Regions from separate parts of the Streptomyces sp. bgisy130 genome, predicted to be linked through region 2. Evidence: predicted binding sites of a transcription regulator. Region 2 holds the regulator's gene; the other holds the start of a gene.

Region 1 (10,800 bases), on a different contig from region 2:
CGAGGTTGATGTGCTCGGGCTTGACCAGCGTCGGCTTGCCGTCCTTCTCCGCGAAGGAGTAGTTCATCGACGGCATGGCCTTGAGGGCCTGCACCATCGCGTACCCGATGAGGTGGGTGAAGGAGACCTTCCCGCCACGGGCGCGCTTGAGGTGGTTGTTGATCACGATGCGGTTGTCGAAGAGCAGCTTCACCGGGACCGCGCGGACGGACGTGGCCGTCGGCAGCTCCAGGGAGGCGTTCATGTTCTTCGCAACGGCGGCCGAGGGGCCGCGCAGGGTGACGAACTCGGGACCGGCCGGAGCCTCGCCCTCCTCGGCGGCCGGCTTCGCGGCGGGCTTGGCCGGAGCCGCCTTCGCGGGCTCGGCCTTCGCCGGAGCGGCCTTCGCCGGTGCCGGAGCGCTCGCGGCGGGCTTCGCCGGGGTGGCCGGCGCGGCGGAGGCCGGCTTCGGCTCGGCCGCGGGCGACTGCGCCGGGGCGGCCGCGGAGGACTGCGCGGCGTCAGCCGCTCCAGTGGAGCCGGTGCTCGCACCGGGAGAGCCCTCCGCCGGCTGGCTCGGCGCGGTGGCGCCGCCCGGCTTGTAGTCAGCGAAGAAGTCCCACCAGGCTCGGTCTACCGAGTTCGGGTCCTGGAGGTACTGCTGGTAGATCTCGTCGACGAGCCACTCATTGGGACCGAACGCAGCAGCAGGGTTCTTACCCTGCCCCTCTGGGTCGGTCGAGATGCTCGAGCTGTTGGGGGACTGTAGCGACACGGCGGCAACCGCCCTCTTCCGCTTCCTAAGGTGGTGGACAGCGGGAATAAAGGCTACGCCTGTTGTGACCCTTGGTGCAGGCCGGGAGGGGCACTCGTCGCGTACGTCACATTCCCGGTCGGGTTTCAGGGCATGACTTGGCGGGAAACACACGAAGTTTGCCTCTGAGCGGGCGAGGAGTGATCGCCACCACACCCGGAGGATGTGCTTCCACCACCGACCCTACGTCAGCGGCCGTCAGCTTCGAGCTGACTCCAGCCCCGGAAGAGTGACCCGGATCCGGCAACCGCGGGACGATTCCGCGACACCGATGCGCCCGCCGTGCAGATCCACCGCCCAGCGCGCGATGGCCAGGCCCAGGCCCGTACCGCCGTCGCTGCCGGGGCCCGAGGGGGCCGGGCCGCCGCGGTTGAACCGCTCGAAGACCCGGTAGCGCTCCGCCTCGGGGATGCCGGGGCCCTCGTCCTGCACCTCCAGCACCAGGCTCTGCGGCCCCTCGCCCCGCCGTGCGTGCACCGTGACCCGGCCGTGCCGGGGGCTGTGCTTGATCGCGTTGTCGATGAGATTGGCCACGACCTGGTGCAGCCGCTCGGCGTCCGCGTGCGCGGTCAGCTCCGGCGGCGAGACATCGAGATGCAGATGGACGTCCGTACGGGTGTGGGTACCGGAGCCGGCCACCCCGGCGAGGGTGGCGGCGCCCCGGCTCATGTTGGCCTCCTTGAGCACCCCGGACAGATACGGCCAGACCTCGAAGCGGCGGGAGTGCAGCGGCACCACCCCGTTGTCCAGCCGGGACAGGTCCAAAAGGTGCTCGACCAGCCGGCCCAGCCGCTCGGTCTGCTGCAGTGCCGTACGCATCGTCTCCGGGTCCGGCTCGCAGACGCCGTCGACGACGTTCTCCAGGACGGCCCGGAGCGCGGCGATGGGGGTGCGCAGCTCGTGCGAGACATTGGCGACCAGCTCCTTGCGGTGGGTGTCCACCGCTTCCAGGTCGGCCGCCATCCGGTTGAAGGCGTTCGCCAGGTCCCCGAACTCGTCGCGGCGCTCCGAGCGGACCCGGCGGCTGTAGTTACCGTGCGCCATCGACCGGGTGACATCCGTCATCTCGTCGAGCGGAGCGGTCAGGCTGTTGGCCACGAACTGGGTGATCAGCAGCGAGGCGATGATCGAGAAGATCGTGATCACCCGCAGCTCGGTCGCCGAGTGCATCGCGACGAACACCAGCAGGGTGGTGATGATCACCGAGACGCTGACCAGCGCCCCGAGAGCGGCCTTGACGGAGCGGTACGGGTCCAGCGGGCGCAGCCCCTCCCAGACCCGCTGCCACAGCTCGGTCAGGCGAGTGCGTGGCGACCGCGTCATGCGGCGGGGGTCTCCAGGGCGTAGCCGACGCCGTGGACCGTGCGGATCCGCTCGGCGCCGATCTTGCGGCGCAGCGCCTTGATGTGGCTGTCGACCGTACGGGTCCCGGAGGCGTCGGCCCAGTCCCACACCTCGGCCAGCAGCTGCTCACGGGAGAGCACCGCGCGCGGGGTGTTCGCCAGGCAGACCAGCAGATCGAACTCGGTGGGCGTCAGATGGACGTCCGCGCCGCGCACCCGCACCCGGCGCTGGGCGTGGTCGATCTCCAGCTCGCCGAGGCGCAGGATGCCGCTGCGGGGGGTGTGCGCGGCCAGTGCGGCGCGCTCGACCCGGCGCAGCAGGACATGCACCCGGGCGGCCAGCTCCCGCATCGAGAACGGCTTGGTCATGTAGTCGTCGGCGCCGACGCCGAGGCCCACCAGCATGTCGGTCTCGTCGTCCCGGGCGGTGAGCATCATCACCGGCACCGGACGCTGGGCCTGGACCCGGCGGCACACCTCCAGGCCGTCGAAGCCCGGCAGCATCACATCGAGGACCAGCAGATCGGGCTGCCAGGCCTCGGCGGTGTCCACGGCGGCCGGGCCGTCGGTGGCCGTCTGCACCTGGAAGCCCTCGGCGCGCAGCCGGGCCGCGATGGCCTCGACGATCGTGGGGTCGTCCTCCACGACCAGCACCCGGCGCTGGGCACCCGGCGTGGCCGCGGCGGCGCCGCCCTGCGTTGTCTGAGTCTGGTCCATCGCCCGCCCCTGCATGTCCCTGCGTGGTCGCGTCTTGCTGGGCAGCAGCGTACGGGCATGGTGTGACTGTCGGCTACGCGCCCTTGCGCGCGAGATGGACCGCGTCGGGGACGCCTCGGACAACGGGGATCTCTTCCGTATGTACCCCGCTGAAACCGGCATTTCGCAGTGCGTCCTCGAAGGCCGGCGAGGGTTGCGCGGACCAGACGGCGAGCACTCCGCCGGGGGTCAGACGGTCCCGGCAGGCGGCGAGCCCGTCGGGGGAGTAGAGGCTGTCGTTGTCCTCGGTGACGGTCCAGTCGGGGCCGTTGTCGATGTCCAGGCACAGCGCGTCGTAGGTGTCCTGATCTGCTTCCGTACGCAGATGGGCGACGAGGTCGGTGTGCCGGATCTCGCTGCGCGGATCGGCCAGCGCGGCCGCCGAGACGGCCGACAGCGGGCCCGTGCGGTGCCAGTCGATGACCGCCTCCTCGCGCTCGACGACGACGATCCGGCCCCAGCGCGGCTGCCGGGCGGCGCGGGCCAGGGAGAAGCCGACGCCGAGGCCGCCGATCAGGATGGAGGGGTGGGCGCGGGCGGCCGGCAGCGCGTCCAGCGCGGCATCGATCAGCAGCCGCTCGGACCGGCCGTCGGAGGTGTCCATCAGGAAGCAGCCGTTGGCGATGATCTCGTAGATCACCGGCGGCGCGGGAGTGCCGGCGCCGTCGGTCCCGGGCGTCGCGGCGGGCCCGCCCCGCTGCCGCAGCACCACCTCGCCGGACGGGCCCTGGCGGCGGTCGAGCGTGCGCGGGGCCTCGGGGGCGCCGGTCGTTGCCTGCGGCGGTGTCACGGGAGCCATGGCGCCATCGTGACCAATACGGGGTACGCCGGTCCAACGCTTTGGGGGCGCGTCCCCCGTCGTCTGCCCGGACGCGAAGCACCCGCCGGAGGTTGCCTCATGTGATGGATCTCACTCTCACAGGTTCTTCATGGGTTGAGCGTGCAGGGTGGTCCGGGACGTAGGACAGGGCAGAGATTCACGGCCGAGGGGGCACGGGCGTGGCTCACCGGATGCGCCAGGACGGAAGGGGCCTCGGACTGTGAGCTGGCTGGGAACCGCCGAGAGGATACGGACCGGTCGCGGGCCGGCTGCCGACGCGGCGCCGGACACCGGCCCGGCCGGTGTGCCGGGTCTGCTGCCCGGCATCCCCCGGCAGCCCGGGGGCGGGGAGACCGTGGCCCGCGCCGCCGCCGAGGCGGGGCCGAACGCCCTTGGCGCGGCCGCGCGTTGGCGGCCCTGGCGGCTGCTGCCCACCCCCGTCGGCACCCCCTTCACCTTCGGCTACGCCGTGCTCCTCGTGGCCACCTCGCTGTTCGCCGAGCACGCCGACCCGGGGCTGGTCTCCGACCTGCTGCGCGGCTCCAGCACCGATGTCGCCCATCTCGCCCAGGCCCCGCTGGTGGTGCTGATCGCCAGCGCCCTGTGGATCGCCGGCGGGATGACCTCCGGGTACGCCCTCGCCTTCGTCTTCGTGCTGACGGCGCTGGAGCGGCGGATCGGCGCCCGGGCCGCCGTCGCGGTCTTCTTCGGCGGCCATGTGCTCGCCACCCTCGCCACCGAACTCCCCGTCGCCTTCTCGGTCGCCGCCGGCGGGCTGCCGGAGAGCTCGCTGCACCGCCTCGACTACGGCATCAGCTTCGGCGTGATGACCTGCACCGGAGCCCTCGCCGGGCTGCTGCCCGCCTGGCCGGGCCGGCTGCTGGTGGCCGGCGTCGGCTATCTGGCGCTGACGGATCTGTTCGCCTACGCCGACCCGCTCTCCGACTGGGGGCATCTGCTCTCGCTCACCCTGGGGGTGGCGAGCTGGCCGCTGCTGCGCCGCTGGCGCACCCGTCGCGCCGCGCCCGCACCGCTCCTCGGCGACCTGGGCCATCCCGCCCTGCGGGGCGCGCGGATGTACTGAGCGTTCCCGCGGCGCGGCCGGTCCGGGGGGACCGGCCCTACGGTCGCGCCGTCGCCCGGTAGGTGTGGGTGATGGCGTAGGCGCAGCCGCCCAGGAGCGCCACACCGGAGAGCACACCGCTGACGAACGGCACCCACGCCACGGCGGAGGTGGCCGCCATGCCCAGGCCGATCGCGCCGAGCGCGGTCAGTGCGGCCCCGGGGACGGCGATGCTGCGCCGCTTCCAGACCGCCGTCAGGGCGATGAAGTGCAGGCCGACGATCAGCGCGATCCAGGCCACCGCGGTCTGTTCGGGCGCGCCCGCCGCCCGCAGCGCGAGATTGCCGCCGACCAGCAGCACCGCCTCGGCCCCCACGACGAACGCGAACTTCCCCCGGAACCAGTCCGCCTGAGGGGCCTCGGGGTCGTCCGCCGCGGGCTGCCCGCGGCGCCCCGCCCGCAGCGCGAGCGTGAGCAGCCCGGCGAAGGTGAGCACCGCGAGCACCCGGAGGGCGATCCCGATCGCCGGATTCAGCGGGTCGTGCGCGTTGGCGACCACGAAGACCGTCCCGAAGAGTGCGCCGATGAAGACTCCGGACATCCGCTGCAACATGCCGTGAAGGTAGCAGTCATGACGGTGTGTGAGGTGGTGTGAGCGGCCCTCCGCACGGCGGTGCCGGACCGGGCGGCGCCAGGGCGTGTCTTCAGGCCCTAGCCGAGCCAGTGGAGCATGCCGTCCCCCTCGTCCGCCGCCGCGCGGAAGAACGGCCGCAACTGCTCGTAGTGCTCGCAGACATAGTCCAGCGGCTCGCCGCGCTCCCAGACGATCGACGGATAGATCCGCGCCGCGGCCAGGTCCGCCGGGCCGGCACCGGCCGTCAGACGCGCGGCGGGTATCTCCGCGAGGGCCTCGGCGCCGGCCCGCACCTGCGCGGGGGTGAGGTAGCGGGGCGGACCGTAGCCCCAGTCGTCGGCATCCGGAATGGCCTGTTCGCCATGGACGAGGTCCACGGGGACGGCCGCGCGGCGCAGCAGGAAGGCGAGGGCGTCCCAGGTCTTGTCGATGTCCAGGCAGCGCGCCGACGCGGGCTCCGGGCAACGGGCGGCTTCCGCTTCCATCCGCCCCTGGACCAGCTTCAGCGCCCACTCGGGATCGCCCAGGGCGCGGTCGAGTTCGGCAGGAGTGACACGTGCGTACTCTCCGATCATGCTCATGGACCCGACGTTAGGGCCGGCCACTGACAACGCCCGGTGCGCGGCGGGGCGGTGGCCGGCCGCCACGAGCGGAACCGGCCGGGCACGGCGGTCCTCCGGCGCCTGGAAGAATGGCGGCCCCTTCCCGGCACCCCTCGTGCCGTGCCCGCCGACGCAGGAGTGCACCCACCTTGTCCTCAGAGCGCGAGCCCTCGACTCCGGACGTCACCGACCTCGGCCTGACGTCCGACTGCGGCAGCTGCTTCGGGCTGTGCTGTGTCGCGCTGCCGTTCGCGGCCTCGGCGGACTTCGCCATCGACAAGGACGCCGGCCGGCCCTGCCCGAACCTTCAGCAGGACTTCCGCTGCGGCATCCACCGCGAGCTGCGCCCGCGCGGCTTCACCGGCTGCACCGTCTTCGACTGCTTCGGCGCCGGGCAGAAGGTCTCCCAGGTCACCTTCGGCGGACAGGACTGGCGGCGGGCCCCGGGGACCGCCCGGCAGATGTTCGATGTCTTCCCCGTCATGCGGCAGCTGCACGAACTCCTCTGGTACCTGGCCGAGGCGCTGACCCGGCCGGCGGCCCGCCCGGTGCACGCCGAGCTGCGCGCCGCCCTGAAGAAGACCGAGCGCCTCACCCGGGGCAGCGCCGAGGAGCTGAGGGAGCTGGATGTGGCGGCCCACCGGGGCGAGGTCAACGCCCTGCTGCTGCGCACCAGCGAACTCGTCCGGGACCGGGTCCCCGGCCGTAAGAAGGAGCGCCGGGGCGCCGACCTCATGGGGGCTCGCCTCAAGGGCGCCAACCTCCGGGGCGCCAACCTCCGTGGGGCCTACCTGATCGCCGCCGACCTCACGGGCGCCGATCTGCGCACGGCGGACCTGATCGGCGCCGATCTCCGCGCCGCCGACCTCGCCGGCGCCGATCTCACCGGCGCGCTCTTCCTCACCCAGTCGCAGCTGAACGCGGCCAAGGGCGATGCCACGACCGAGCTGCCGCAGACCCTGAGCCGGCCCGCCCACTGGTAGCGCGGCCCCGGGGACCACTGCCCCGCGACCCGGCCGGCCGCGCCCGGCCGAACCCGCCGTTGATCCACCGGAGCCCGGCCCTGCCCGCCCGACCGCCGAGGGCCCGGCCCGCCGAAACGGCAACTCCCCTGATCGCTCACAGCGAACGCCCCTGCGGGAACATCTCCCACCCCGGCCGCATTGAGTGAGTACAGCTCAACTTGCTTGCCGAAGGGGAGATCATGGCTTCGACGTCCACATCGCTCACTCTGCCCGTGCTGCCCCTCGATGACGAGGTCGTGCTCCCCGGCATGGTGGTGCCCCTGGACCTGTCCGACGCGGAGGTGCGGGCAGCGGTGGAGGCCGCTCAGGCGGCCGCCTCCTCGGGGAACAAACCGCGGGTGCTGCTTGTGCCCCGCATCGACGGGGAATACGCCGCGCTCGGCACGCTCGGGCGGATCGAGCAGGTCGGGCGGCTGTCCGACGGCGATCCCGGCGCGCTGATCCGGGGCCTGGGCCGGGTGCGGATCGGTTCCGGCACCACCGGGCCCGGGGCCGCGCTCTGGGTGGAGGGCACCACCGTCGAGGAGAAGGTGCCCGATCCGCTGCCCGGCGCGGTGGCCGAACTCGTCACGGAGTACAAGGCGCTGGCCACCAGCTGGCTGCGCAAGCGCGGCGCCTGGCAGGTCGTCGACCGGGTCCAGCAGATCGAGGACGTGCCGACGCTCGCCGACAACTCCGGCTACTCGCCGTTCCTGACCATCGAACAGAAGGTCCAGCTGCTGGAGACCGCCGACCCGGTCGCGCGGCTGAAGTACGCCACCGAGGTGCTGCGGGAACACCTCGCCGAGCAGGATGTCGCCGAGTCCATCGCCAAGGACGTCCAGGAAGGCGTCGACAAGCAGCAGCGGGAGTTCCTGCTGCGGCGGCAGCTGGAGGCGGTCCGCAAGGAGCTCGCCGAGCTCAACGGCGATCCGGAGGACGAGGGTGACGACTACCGCGCCCGCGTCGAGGCCGCCGATCTGCCCGAGGATGTCCGCAAGGCCGCCCTCAAGGAGGTCGACAAGCTGGAGCGGTCCAGCGACCAGAGCCCCGAGGGCTCGTGGATCCGCACCTGGCTGGACACCGTCCTCGAACTCCCGTGGAACGAACGGACCGAGGACGCCTACGACATCGCCGGCGCCAAGGAGATCCTGGACGCCGACCACTCCGGCCTGGAGGACGTCAAGGAGCGGATCACCGAATACCTGGCCGTCCGCAAGCGGCGGACGGAGCGGGGCCTCGGCCTGGTGGGCGGGCCCTCGAAGGGGGCAGCGGGCAAGGACGGTGGCGGGCGGCGGGCCGGCGGAGCCGTGCTGGCGCTGGTCGGCCCGCCCGGTGTCGGCAAGACCTCGCTCGGGGAATCCGTCGCACGGGCCATGGGCCGGAAGTTCGTCCGGGTCGCGCTGGGCGGCGTCCGGGACGAGGCGGAGATCCGCGGCCACCGCCGGACCTATGTCGGCGCACTGCCCGGCCGCATCGTCCGGGCCGTCAAGGAGGCCGGTTCCATGAACCCGGTCGTCCTCCTCGACGAGATCGACAAGGTGGGTTCCGACTTCCGGGGCGACCCGGCCGCCGCCCTCCTGGAGGTCCTGGACCCGGCGCAGAACCACACCTTCCGCGATCACTACCTGGAGGTCGAACTCGACCTCAGCGATGTGGTCTTCCTGGCCACCGCCAATGTCCTCGAAGCCATCCCCGAGCCGCTGCTCGACCGCATGGAGCTGGTCCGGCTGGACGGCTACACGGAGGACGAGAAGGTCGTCATCGCCCGGGACCATCTGCTGCCGCGCCAGCTGGAGCGGGCCGGTATGGAGCCCGGCGAGGTGACTCTGGAAGACGGGGCGCTGCGCAAGCTGGCGGGCGAATACACCCGCGAGGCGGGCGTACGGAATCTGGAGCGCGCGGTCGCCAGGCTGCTGCGCAAGGTCGCCGCCCAGCACGAACTGGGGGAGCGGGAGCTGCCGTTCACGGTCGGCGTGGACCAGCTGCGCCCGCTGATCGGGCGGCCGCACCACACCCCCGAGTCGGCCCAGGACCCGGCCGAGCGGCGCACCGCGGTGCCCGGCGTGGTCACCGGCCTCGCGGTCACCGGCGCCGGCGGCGATGTGCTCTATGTGGAGGCCTCGCTCGCCGATCCGGAGACTGGGGCGTCCGGGCTCCAGCTGACCGGCCAGCTCGGCGACGTGATGAAGGAGTCCGCGCATATCGCGCTGTCGTTCCTGCGCTCCCACGGCGCGGAACTGGAGCTCCCGGTCGCCGACCTGAAGGAGCGCGGGGTGCATCTGCACGTACCGGCGGGCGCCGTTCCCAAGGACGGGCCGAGCGCGGGCGTGACGATGACGACGGCGCTGGCCTCGCTGCTGTCGGGCCGGCAGGTCCGGCCGGATGTGGCGATGACCGGCGAGGTCTCGCTGACCGGGCGGGTGCTGCCGATCGGCGGCGTCAAGCAGAAGCTGCTGGCGGCGCACCGGGCCGGCATCGGCACCGTCATCATCCCCCAGCGCAACGAACCGGACCTGGACGACGTACCGGCCGAGACCCTCGCAGCCCTGGACGTCCACCCGGTCGCCGATGTCCGCCAGGTGCTGGAGCTGGCACTGACACCGGCGTCGAACGGGGCCGCACCGGAGGTGGAGCGTCTTAGCGCCTGAACCGGCGTCGCTCTCGCGGAGGTGGCTGGGCGCCGTGGGGGGTTCTCAATTGATGGTTGCGGTAGGGGGAGCGGCCCGTGCTCACGTACGCGAGCACGGGCCGCTCCCCGATGGAACCTGCTCAGCCGTTCGCCAGTGCGCGGAGGCGGTCCAGCGCGCCGTTGAAGCGGTTGTGGTCACCGACGGTCGGGCCGGACGAGGTGTACTGCCAGATGGTGTGGAAGCCCCAGCCGGCCGGGAGTTCACCGGCCGAGGAGCCGTAGCGCGGGATCCACAGGGGGTTGACGGCGCCGAAGGCGGCGGAGTTGCCGGTGCACTGTTTCCACCAGCTGGTGGAGGTGTAGAGGACGGCGTCCCGGCCGGTGCGCGCCTTGTAGGTGGCGAACCAGTCCTTCATCCAGTTGACCAGCCCGGCCGCGCTCAGCCCGTAGCAGGTCGCGCCGTAGGGGTTGTACTCCATGTCGAGCGCGCCGGGCAGCGTCCTGCCGTCCTTGGACCAGCCGCCGCCGTGGTCGGCGAAGTACCTGGCCTGGGCGGCGCCGCTGGAGGTGTTGGGGGTGGCGAAGTGGTAGGCGCCGCGGATCATCCCGGTGTTGTAGGAGCCGTTGTACTGCTGCGCGAAGTACGGGTTGGTGTAGCTGGTGGACTCCGTCGCCTTCACATAGGCGAAGCGGACACCGCTGTTCCAGAGGGTCGACCAGGCGACATTGCCGTTGTGGCTGCTGACGTCCACCCCTTCGACGGAAGCGAGGGAGGCGGCCGGCGGCGCCCCGCCGGCCGCCGTGCCCTCGTGCCGGGCGATCTGGGAACCGGCCCAGTCCTGCCCGGGGTGGGTGGGTTCCGGTGCGCGCTGCGCGGCCGCGGCGCCGGCGGTGCCGGGCAGTCCGAGGAGGAGGGAGACGAGGGTGAGCAGGATCCCGGCCACGGTCGCGAGGGAGCGTGCGGGGCGGTGGGGGGAGCCGGATCTGAGCACGGACATACGTGCCTCCGAAGATCTCGGTGGATGACCTGAGGGGGGAGGTGCTGACGGCATGGCGCAGGCGTGCTGACACGGATGTGCGAGGTGCATGACGCCGCGGCGGGATACCCGGGCCGCTTGGTATGGCCATGCCAGAAATGACGATACGCGCGTAG
Region 2 (10,800 bases):
GCTGAGGTTACCCATTCTCCTCCGCCCCATGAAGCCGCCCGGCCGGTGATCTGCGTCGCGAAGGCAACCCTCTGTGTGGCCCCGGCGTCCTGTGGTGCAGCCGTGGTGACGATAAGAGCGATATAAAACTTGAGCGTGTCCGACTCAGGTCTGTTGACAGGTTTTCTTTGGTCCTGCACTCTTGAGCCTGTTCCACTCAAGTCAGCTGGAGGAATTGAAATGGCACGTGCGGTCGGCATCGACCTGGGCACGACGAACTCCGTCGTCAGTGTTCTCGAAGGCGGTGAGCCCACCGTCATCACCAACGCCGAGGGCGCCAGGACCACGCCGTCCGTTGTCGCCTTCGCCAAGAACGGCGAGGTGCTGGTCGGCGAGGTCGCCAAGCGTCAGGCGGTCACCAACGTCGACAGGACCATCCGGTCGGTCAAGCGCCACATGGGCACCGACTGGAAGATCGACATCGACGGCAAGGGCTTCAACCCGCAGCAGATGAGCGCCTTCATCCTGCAGAAGCTCAAGCGCGACGCCGAGGCGTACCTCGGTGAGAAGGTCGTCGACGCGGTCATCACCGTTCCGGCCTACTTCAACGACTCCGAGCGCCAGGCCACCAAGGAGGCCGGTGAGATCGCGGGCCTCAACGTCCTGCGCATCGTCAACGAGCCCACCGCGGCCGCCCTGGCCTACGGCCTGGAGAAGGACGACCAGACCATTCTGGTCTTCGACCTCGGTGGCGGCACCTTCGACGTCTCGCTCCTGGAGATCGGCGACGGCGTCGTCGAGGTGAAGGCCACCAACGGTGACAACCACCTCGGTGGTGACGACTGGGACCAGCGCGTCGTCGACTACCTGGTCAAGCAGTTCCAGAACGGCCACGGCGTCGACCTGGCCAAGGACAAGATGGCGCTCCAGCGCCTGCGCGAGGCCGCCGAGAAGGCGAAGATCGAGCTGTCGTCCTCCACCGAGACGACGATCAACCTTCCCTACATCACCGCCTCCGCCGAGGGCCCGCTGCACCTGGACGAGAAGCTCACGCGCTCGCAGTTCCAGCAGCTCACCTCGGACCTGCTGGACCGCTGCAAGACGCCGTTCCACAACGTGATCAAGGACGCGGGTATCAACCTGTCCGAGATCGACCACGTGGTCCTGGTCGGCGGCTCCACCCGTATGCCCGCCGTCGCCGAGCTCGTCAAGGAGCTGACCGGCGGCAAGGACGCCAACAAGGGCGTCAACCCGGACGAGGTCGTCGCCATCGGCGCCACCCTCCAGGCCGGTGTGCTCAAGGGTGAGGTCAAGGACGTCCTCCTGCTGGACGTCACCCCGCTGTCCCTCGGTATCGAGACCAAGGGCGGCATCATGACCAAGCTCATCGAGCGCAACACCACGATCCCGACCAAGCGTTCCGAGATCTTCACGACGGCCGAGGACAACCAGCCGTCCGTGCAGATCCAGGTCTACCAGGGCGAGCGCGAGATCGCGGCGTACAACAAGAAGCTCGGGATGTTCGAGCTGACCGGTCTGCCGCCGGCCCCGCGCGGGGTCCCGCAGATCGAGGTCTCCTTCGACATCGACGCCAACGGCATCATGCACGTGACCGCGAAGGACCTGGGCACGGGCAAGGAGCAGAAGATGACCGTCACCGGCGGCTCCTCGCTGCCGAAGGACGAGGTCGACCGGATGCGCCAGGAGGCCGAGCAGTACGCGGACGAGGACACCAAGCGCCGCGAGGCCGCCGAGACCCGCAACCAGGCCGAGCAGCTCGTCTACCAGACCGAGAAGTTCCTCAAGGACAACGAGGAGAAGGTCCCGGGCGAGGTCAAGACCGAGGTCGAGGAAGCCCTCACCGAGCTGAAGGAAAAGCTCAAGGGTGAGGACACCGCGGAGATCCGCACCGCCACCGAGAAGGTCGCGGCCGTCTCCCAGAAGCTGGGCCAGGCCATGTACGCCGACGCCCAGGGTGCCGAGGGCGCTGCCGGTGCCGAGGGCGCCGAGCAGGCCAAGGCCGAGGACGATGTCGTGGACGCCGAGATCGTCGACGACGAGAAGCCGAAGAAGGATGGTGCCGCGTGACGGAGGAGACCCCGGGCTTCGACGAGAAGCCCGACGTCCCCTCTGACGCCGCTTCCGAAGACGCGGCGCAGGCCGAGTCCGCCGACAAGGCGGGCTCGGCCCCGGCCGGGGACGTACCGGACGTAGCGCTCCAGGCGCAGCTGGACCAGGTACGTACGGCGCTCAACGAGCGCACGACGGACCTCCAGCGGCTCCAGGCGGAGTACCAGAACTACCGCCGTCGGGTGGAGCGGGACCGGGTCACGGTCAAGGAGATCGCCGCGGCGAACCTCCTGTCCGAGCTCCTTCCCACCCTCGACGACATCGGCCGGGCCCGCGAGCACGGCGAACTGGTCGGCGGCTTCAAGTCGGTGGCCGAATCGCTGGAGACCGTGGTCGCCAAGCTGGGTTTGCAGCAGTTCGGCAAGGAGGGCGAGCCCTTCGACCCGACGATCCACGAGGCGCTGATGCACTCGTACGCACCGGACGTCACCGAGACGACGTGCGTGGCGATCCTTCAGCCCGGGTATCGCATCGGTGAACGAACGATCCGCCCCGCGCGGGTCGCCGTCGCCGAGCCGCAGCCGGGCGCGCAGGGCCCCAAGTCCGGATCCGATGACGAGGCCAAGGGTGCCAAGGCTTCGGACGAGGAGAGCGGTGGCCCGGAAGAGGGCTGACGTGAGGACAGAATCGAAAACCGCGCGGAAGGAGGGACGTCGGGGATGAGCACCAAGGACTTCGTCGAGAAGGACTACTACAAGGTCCTCGGCGTCCCGAAGGACGCCACCGAAGCGGAGATCAAGAAGGCGTACCGCAAGCTCGCCCGCGAGTTCCACCCGGACGCCAACAAGGGTGACGCCAAGGCCGAGGAGCGCTTCAAGGAGATCTCCGAGGCGAACGACATCCTGGGCGACGCCAAGCGCCGCAAGGAGTACGACGAGGCGCGCACGCTGTTCGGCAACGGCGGCTACCGGCCGGGGCCGGGCGGCGGCGGCAACTTCAACTTCGACCTGGGCGACCTCTTCGGGGGCTCGCAGGGCCAGGGCGGCGGCGGAGGCTTCGGCGGCGGGCTCGGGGACGTCTTCGGCGGCCTGTTCAACCGCGGCGGCGCCGGTACCCGTACCCATGCGCGCCGGGGCCAGGACATCGAGTCCGAGGTGACTCTCAGTTTCACCGAGGCGGTCGACGGGGCCACGGTCCCGCTGCGGATGTCCAGCCAGGCGCCGTGCAAGGCGTGTTCCGGCACCGGCGACAAGAACGGCACCCCGCGGGTCTGCCCGACCTGCGTCGGCACCGGCCAGGTCAGCCGGGGCGCGGGCGGCGGCTTCTCGCTCACCGACCCGTGCGCCGACTGCAAGGGCCGGGGTCTGATCGCCCAGGACGCCTGCGAGGTCTGCAAGGGCAGCGGGCGGGCGACCAGTGCCCGGACGATGCAGGTCCGTATCCCCGCGGGGGTCTCGGACGGGCAGCGCATCCGGCTGCGCGGCAAGGGCGCCCCGGGCGAGCAGGGCGGCCCGGCGGGCGATCTGTATGTGGTCGTGCATGTCGACGCCCACCCGGTCTTCGGCCGCAAGGGCGACAACCTCACCATCACGGTGCCGGTCACCTTCCCGGAGGCCGCGCTCGGCGGGGAGGTCAAGGTGCCGACGCTGGGCGGTCCGCCGGTGACGCTGAAGCTGCCGGCCGGCACGCCCAACGGACGCACCATGCGGGCCCGTGGCAAGGGTGCGGCCCGTAAGGACGGCACACGGGGGGATCTGCTGGTCACCATAGAGGTGCTGGTCCCCGGTGACCTCAGCGACAAGGCGAAGGAGTCGCTGGAGTCCTATCGCGAGGCGACCGCGGGTGCGGACCCGCGGGCGGAGCTGTTCCAGGCCGCGAAGGGAGCTTGAGATGGACAGCCGGGGCGGGCAGCGTCGTAACCCCTATGAACTGACCGATGAGTCGCCGGTGTACGTCATCTCCGTCGCGGCTCAGCTCTCCGGCCTGCATCCGCAGACCCTTCGGCAATACGACCGGCTGGGGCTGGTCTCGCCCGACCGCACGGCCGGGCGGGGCCGCCGCTATTCGGCCCGGGACATCGAACTGCTCCGTACGGTCCAGCAGTTGTCCCAGGACGAGGGCATCAACCTCGCCGGTATCAAGCGCATCATCGAGCTGGAGAACCAGGTCACGGCCCTTCAGCAGCGGGTCGTCGAGCTCCAGGGCGCCCTGGAGGGCGCGGCCAGCGCGATGCAGCAGCGGGAGGCGGCGGTGCACGCCTCCTATCGGCGCGATCTGGTGCCGTATCAGGATGTGCAGCAGACCAGCGCCCTGGTGGTCTGGCGTCCCAAGCGGCCGGAGTGACGGCCGCGGCCGGGGCGCCGACGCCCGGCACATGACGTGACGAAGGGCCGGGGTGACCCGGCCCTTCTCGCGTTTCCGGATCCGGCCGCGCGCCCGGCCGCGGTCCGCTCAGCAGCCGTTGTATCCGGCCGTCGGCATCGACAGCCGCCGGTGCACCTGCGACTTCATCGCCAGGGTGTAGACCGGCTCGTCGAGGTCGGCGGTCTCCAGGCGGACGCCGGCCGCGGCGCACCGTGCGGTGAACTCGTCCGCGCCGGCGATGGCGTTCTCCAGCGCCCGGCGGTTGGGCGCCACGAACACATCGACCAGGCCCTCTTCGACGTCACGCCACAGCGCGCCGTGGTCGGCGCGCAGCTGGTGCAGGCTGAGCTGGCAGGTCAGGTGGTAGTCACGGGCCGCCGCCCACTGCTTGCACATGTCGTGCTGGCTGCGGTCATCGACCAGGAACGGATCCTCGTCCAGCTCGGACAGCGGCATCAGGCAGGCGATCGCCGTGACTCGGACCGAGTTCATCGTGCCCTCCGGGGCGTGGCGACTGTGGGGGCGACGATACCCCCGCGAGCGGCCCGTGGAGGAGGGGCTGTACCGGGCGGCGAGGCATAGCCGCAGGCGTGGCAGATCTTCCAGCCGTCCTGATTGACGGCGAGCTGGCCGCCGCAGCGCGGGCAGAGCTCGGCGTGCGGATGCGGCGCGGTGGGGGACGGACGGCGCGGAACGGCCGTCACGGTGCACACTGCCGACGCCATACGGCCTCCAGCTGCTGTCTTTTGCAGGGGACAGGTCCGATGTCGTCCGTGATTGCGCGGAGCTGTTCGGTTCCCGTCGCTCTTGAGTACCAGGTGGATGGCCCGGAGCGGATACGGAGGGACCGTTTCCGGCCAGCGCGCCGGAGGGGGAGCGGATGTCGGGCCGGCGCTCAGGCCCGGCCCATCGCCTTGGTCACCGCGATCTCGATCATGACGCGATCGGGGTTGGGCGTCGGCGTCCGGCCGTACCGCTCGGCGTACCGGCGCACCGCGTCGGCCACCGACTCGGCGTCCGTACGCACCCGGGCCCGGCCCTCCAGCGTCGCCCAGCGCCCCTTGTCGACCTGGCACACGGCGACCGTGGCACCGTCGGCCCCGGCGGCGAGGATGTTCTTGACCTTGGCACTGTCCTTGCGGGTGATGATCCGCGCGATCCGCTGCCCGGCGTCGTAAGTGACGCCTACGGGAACGACATGGGGCGTCCCGTTCGTACGCAGCGTGGTGAGGGTCGGCATCAGATACTCGCCCCAGAAGGCGAGGTATTCCGGGCTGAGGGCACTGAGGTCATGGGCCATGGGGGCCAGAGTAGTTCGGGGCCGGGGGCTCAGAGGAAGTCGGCGGTTTCGAGGTCGAAGGAGAAGGGGGCGGGGAGGGGGAGGGGTTTGCCGACAGGGGCGGTGCTGTGCCCTGCGTAGTCGTCTCCGGAAGGGTCGCTGAACAGCGTGATCTCGGCCTTGCTGCGGTCCACGAGCAAGTAAAGCGGGATGCCGGCACGGGCGTAGCAGTGCCGCTTGGCCTTCCGGTCGCGCTCCGGATTGCTCGATGTCACCTCGGCGACCATGGCGACTCCGTCGCTGGGCATCCAGGGAGGGGCGCCGCGGAACAGACGCAGCGCGCGTGGGGCAATGGTGGCATCGGGAATCACGTGATTCTTTGGGCACCTGCCGCCGCGGGGCATCTCGAGCCCCTTGTAGCCGGAGACGTCCATGTCCACTTCGGACTGTCGCAGGATCTGCGAGACGATCCCGCTGAAGCAGTGCTCATGCGTACCGTCCGTCGGTGGTGTCACAACGATCTCCCCCTCGATCAGCTCGGCTCGGAAGCCCAGGGGCGTCTCCAAGGCGAGGAAGTAATCCAGGAGGGTCTCGTCGTCGGTGGGCATAGGCGCGTGTGCCATAGCCGTCATGCTGCACCTCCTTGTGGTCGAAGGCCAGTGTCGCCGGGCGACGCGGTGGGTGGCGGCGCGATCGGCCCCCGTTCCCTCGCACGAGTGAGCGAGCAACGGGCGAGGGGGCTCGCTTCCGCAGCCTTGAGTGGAATAGACTCAACTTATCGCACGTTGGTATGTGCAGGATGTGCCGGAGTGGGTCCAGACCGGTCACTGAGGCCGGGCAGGACGAGTCGAGGAGGATCGCGAGGACGTGGACGCCGAGCTGACCAACAAGAGCCGGGAGGCACTGAGCGCCGCCAATGAGCGGGCGGTCACCTCCGGGCACGCGGACATGACGTCCGCGCATCTCCTGCTCGCGCTGCTGGCCGGGCAGGACAACGAGAACATCATGGACCTGCTGGCCGACGTGGAGGCGGACGCCGCCGCGCTGCGCAACGGGGCCGAGCGCCAGCTGGCCGCGCTGCCCAGCGTGCAGGGCTCGACGGTCGCGCCGCCGCAGCCGGACCGCGATCTGCTCTCCGCCATCGCCGACGCCACCCAGCGCGCCAAGGAGCTCGGTGACGCGTATGTCTCCACCGAGCACCTCCTCATCGGCATCGCCGCCAAGGGCGGGCGCACCGGCGAGCTGCTGGAGCAGCAGGGCGCCTCCGCCAAGAAGCTGCTGGCCGCGTTCGAGGCGAACCGCGGCGGGCAGCGGGTGACCAACGCCGACCCGGAGGGCACGTACAAGGCGCTGGAGAAGTTCGGTACGGACTTCACCGCGGCCGCCCGCGAGGGCAAGCTCGACCCGGTCATCGGCCGGGACCACGAGATCCGCCGCGTGGTGCAGGTGCTGTCCCGCCGTACGAAGAACAACCCGGTGCTGATCGGTGAGCCGGGCGTCGGCAAGACCGCCGTCGTCGAGGGGCTGGCGCAGCGGATCGTCAAGGGCGATGTGCCCGAGTCGCTGCGCAACAAGCGGCTGGTCGCGCTCGACCTGGGGGCGATGGTCGCGGGCGCCAAGTACCGCGGTGAGTTCGAGGAGCGGCTGAAGACCGTCCTGGCGGAGATCAAGTCCAGCGAGGGCCAGATCATCACCTTCATCGACGAGCTGCACACCGTCGTCGGCGCGGGCGCCGGCGGCGACTCGTCCATGGACGCGGGCAACATGCTCAAGCCGATGCTGGCCCGCGGTGAGCTGCGGATGGTCGGCGCGACGACGCTGGACGAGTACCGCGAGCGGATCGAGAAGGACCCGGCGCTGGAGCGGCGCTTCCAGCAGGTGCTGGTCGCCGAGCCGACCGTCGAGGACACCGTGGCCATCCTGCGCGGGCTCAAGGGGCGCTACGAGGCCCACCACAAGGTGCAGATCGCGGACTCCGCGCTGGTCGCCGCGGCCTCGCTCTCCGACCGCTACATCACCTCCCGCTTCCTGCCCGACAAGGCCATCGACCTGGTCGACGAGGCCGCCTCCCGCCTCCGTATGGAGATCGACTCCTCGCCCGTGGAGATCGACGAGCTCCAGCGCGCCGTCGACCGGCTGAAGATGGAGGAGCTGGCGCTCAAGAACGAGACCGACGCGGGCTCCGTCCAGCGGCTGGAGAAGCTGCGCAAGGACCTCGCCGACAAGGAGGAGGAGCTGCGCGGCCTGACCGCCCGCTGGGAGAAGGAGAAGCAGAGCCTCAACCGCGTCGGTGCGCTCAAGGAGAAGCTCGACGAGCTGCGCGGCCAGGCGGAGCGCGCCCAGCGCGACGGCGACTTCGACACCGCCTCCAAGCTGCTGTACGGCGAGATCCCGGGCGTGGAGCACGAGCTGGAGGAGGCGGCCGCCGCCGAGGCCGAGCAGGAGGCGTCCAAGGAGTCCATGGTCAAGGAGGAGGTCGGGCCGGACGACATCGCGGATGTGGTCGGCGCCTGGACCGGCATCCCGGCCGGCCGCCTCCTGGAGGGCGAGACCCAGAAGCTGCTCCGTATGGAGGAGGAGCTCGGCAAGCGGCTGATCGGCCAGACCGAGGCCGTCCGCTCCGTCTCCGACGCCGTACGCCGCACCCGCGCCGGGATCGCCGATCCGGACCGCCCCACCGGCTCGTTCCTCTTCCTCGGCCCGACCGGCGTCGGCAAGACCGAGCTGGCCAAGGCGCTCGCGGACTTTCTCTTCGACGACGAGCGGGCGATGGTCCGGATCGACATGTCGGAGTACAGCGAGAAGCACAGTGTCGCGCGGCTGGTCGGCGCGCCGCCCGGCTATGTCGGCTACGAGGAGGGCGGCCAGCTGACGGAGGCGGTCCGCCGCCGCCCCTACTCGGTCATCCTGCTGGACGAGGTGGAGAAGGCCCATCACGAGGTCTTCGACATCCTGCTCCAGGTCCTCGACGACGGCCGGCTCACGGACGGCCAGGGCCGCACCGTCGACTTCCGCAACACCATCCTCATCCTGACCTCCAACCTCGGCTCCACCTTCCTGATGGATCCGCTGCTCAAGGAGGAGCAGAAGCGGGAGAAGGTGCTGGAGACGGTCCGGACCGCCTTCCGGCCCGAGTTCCTCAACCGGCTCGACGACGTGGTGGTCTTCCACCCGCTCGGCACGGACCAGCTCCAGCGGATCGCCCGGATCCAGCTCGGCCATCTCCAGCGCCGTCTCGGCGACCGCCGGCTGACGCTGGACGTCACCGACCGCGCCCTGAACTGGCTCGCCTGGCTCGGCCAGGAACCGGTCGTCGACGCCCCCGCCCCGGACCTGTCCTACGGTGCCCGGCCGCTGCGCCGCCTGGTCCAGACGGCCATCGGCGACCAGCTCGCGCGCGCCATCCTGGCGGGCGAGGTGCTGGAGGGGGACACCGTGCGGGTGGACGTGGACGGCGATCAGCTCTCCGTGGAGGCAGCCGGGCGGCCCGCGGGCTGACCGCCGCCGCGGCGATCGGCCCGCCCGCCCCGGCCGATCGTTGCCCCGGGCGACACCTTGCCCGCATCCTCCCCGTCCGGGTTGCCACGACGGGGCGGATGTGGGGGAGGATGGCAGGGACCATACGAAGGGAATTCCACGGTGAGCATCGACCCGTCCTCGATTCCGAATTTCGGGGGCCAGCCCGAACCCGAGCCGTCGGGGCCTGATGGTCCCGTCGTGCCAGACCAGGACCTGGTCAAGCAGCTCCTCGACCAGATGGAGCTGAAGTACGTAGTCGACGAGGAGGGTGACCTCGCCGCCCCGTGGGAGCAGTTCCGCACGTACTTCATGTTCCGGGGCGAGGAGGAGCAGCAGATCTTCTCCGTCCGTACGTTCTACGACCGTGCCCACGGCATCGATGAGAAGTCGAAGCTGCTGGAGGCGATCGACGACTGGAACCGCCGGACGCTGTGGCCCAAGGCCTACACCCACACCCATGACGACGGCACGGTCCGTCTGATCGGTGAGGCATCGATGCTGATCGGCACCGGTGTCTCGCTCGAACACTTTGTGTCGAGCACGGTCAGCTGGGTCCGCGCCTCCATCGAATTCGACAAGTGGATCGTCGAGCAGCTCGGCCTGGAAGCCGAGATCGAAGGCGACTCCGACGAGAAGCCGGGTGACGACGAGGCCTGAGCCCCGTCCGTCCCACACCCACCCTGCTGCGCGGGCCCCGGAGCTTGATGGCTCCGGGGCCCGCGTGTGTCTGTGCCGGGGTGGGGCGACGGTCCCCACTGGCCGTTACAGGCGCTTCAAGCGGTCGGCCGCCTCCTGGAGCACGTCGGTGCTCTTGCAGAAGGCGAAGCGGACGTAAGGGGCGCCCTGGTCCTTGTGGTCGTAGAAGACGGCGTTGGGGATGGCGACGACGCCGGCGCGTTCGGGGAGGGCGCGGCAGAAGGCGAAGCCGTCGCCCTCTTCGGACAGCACAGCGCCGAGGGGGCGGATGTCGGTGGTGATGAAGTACGTGCCCGAGGGGCGGAAGACCTGGAAGCCGGCGTCGGTGAGGCCGGTGGCGAGGATGTCGCGCTTGGTGCGCAGGTCGTCGCGCAGCTCCGTGAAGTAGCTGTCGGGGAGGGCGAGGGCCTCGGCGACGGCGTACTGGAAGGGCCCGGCGGAGACATAGGTGAGGAACTGCTTGGCGGAGCGGACCGCGCTCACCAGTTCCGCCGTTGCGGTGACCCAGCCGACCTTCCAGCCGGTGAACGAGAAGGTCTTGCCGGCCGAGCCGATGGTGACGGTGCGCTCGCGCATCCCGGGGAACGACGCCAGCGGGAGGTGCTCGCCCTCGAACACGAGGTGCTCGTAGACCTCGTCGGTGACCACGAGGAGATCGCGCTCGCAGGCGAGGCGGGCGATCTCGGCGAGCTCGTCGCGGGTCAGGACGGTGCCGGTGGGGTTGTGCGGGGTGTTGAGGAGGATCAGGCGGGTGTTGCCGGTGATGGCGTCGCGCAGTTCGTCCAGGTCGAGGCGGTAGCTGCCGGACTCCGGGTCCGCGCGCAGGGTCACCGGGACGCGGCGGCCGCCCGCCAGCGCGATACCGGCGGCGTACGAGTCGTAGTACGGCTCCA

Evidence for each region. The regulator HspR, encoded in region 2, represses chaperone genes until heat shock. The targets are predictions, from matches to a motif close to TTGAGNNNNNNNNNCTCAA.
Region 1: a site for HspR is predicted at 7,175-7,193, ahead of lon (endopeptidase La). Genes of this name have one in related genera too.

Annotation. Positions count from the first base shown of each region.
Region 1 is NZ_JBYISA010000039.1:34,695-45,494, reverse strand. It holds gene AC3EUV_RS32345 (multifunctional oxoglutarate decarboxylase/oxoglutarate dehydrogenase thiamine pyrophosphate-binding subunit/dihydrolipoyllysine-residue succinyltransferase subunit) at 1-754, opposite strand, end outside; gene AC3EUV_RS32340 (sensor histidine kinase) at 992-2,116, opposite strand; gene AC3EUV_RS32335 (response regulator transcription factor) at 2,113-2,853, opposite strand; gene AC3EUV_RS32330 (spermidine synthase family protein) at 2,927-3,691, opposite strand; gene AC3EUV_RS32325 (rhomboid-like protein) at 3,933-4,796, shown strand; gene AC3EUV_RS32320 (hypothetical protein) at 4,834-5,388, opposite strand; gene AC3EUV_RS32315 (YfbM family protein) at 5,487-5,990, opposite strand; gene AC3EUV_RS32310 (pentapeptide repeat-containing protein) at 6,101-6,994, shown strand; gene lon (endopeptidase La) at 7,216-9,666, shown strand; gene AC3EUV_RS32300 (lysozyme) at 9,788-10,645, opposite strand.
Region 2 is NZ_JBYISA010000051.1:9,325-20,124, reverse strand. It holds gene dnaK (molecular chaperone DnaK) at 220-2,067, shown strand; gene grpE (nucleotide exchange factor GrpE) at 2,064-2,723, shown strand; gene dnaJ (molecular chaperone DnaJ) at 2,769-3,938, shown strand; gene AC3EUV_RS34945 (heat shock protein transcriptional repressor HspR) at 3,940-4,392, shown strand; gene AC3EUV_RS34940 (hypothetical protein) at 4,501-4,905, opposite strand; gene AC3EUV_RS34935 (pyridoxamine 5'-phosphate oxidase family protein) at 5,309-5,713, opposite strand; gene AC3EUV_RS34930 (Uma2 family endonuclease) at 5,743-6,324, opposite strand; gene clpB (ATP-dependent chaperone ClpB) at 6,560-9,190, shown strand; gene AC3EUV_RS34920 (YbjN domain-containing protein) at 9,332-9,868, shown strand; gene AC3EUV_RS34915 (pyridoxal phosphate-dependent aminotransferase) at 9,974-10,800, opposite strand, start outside.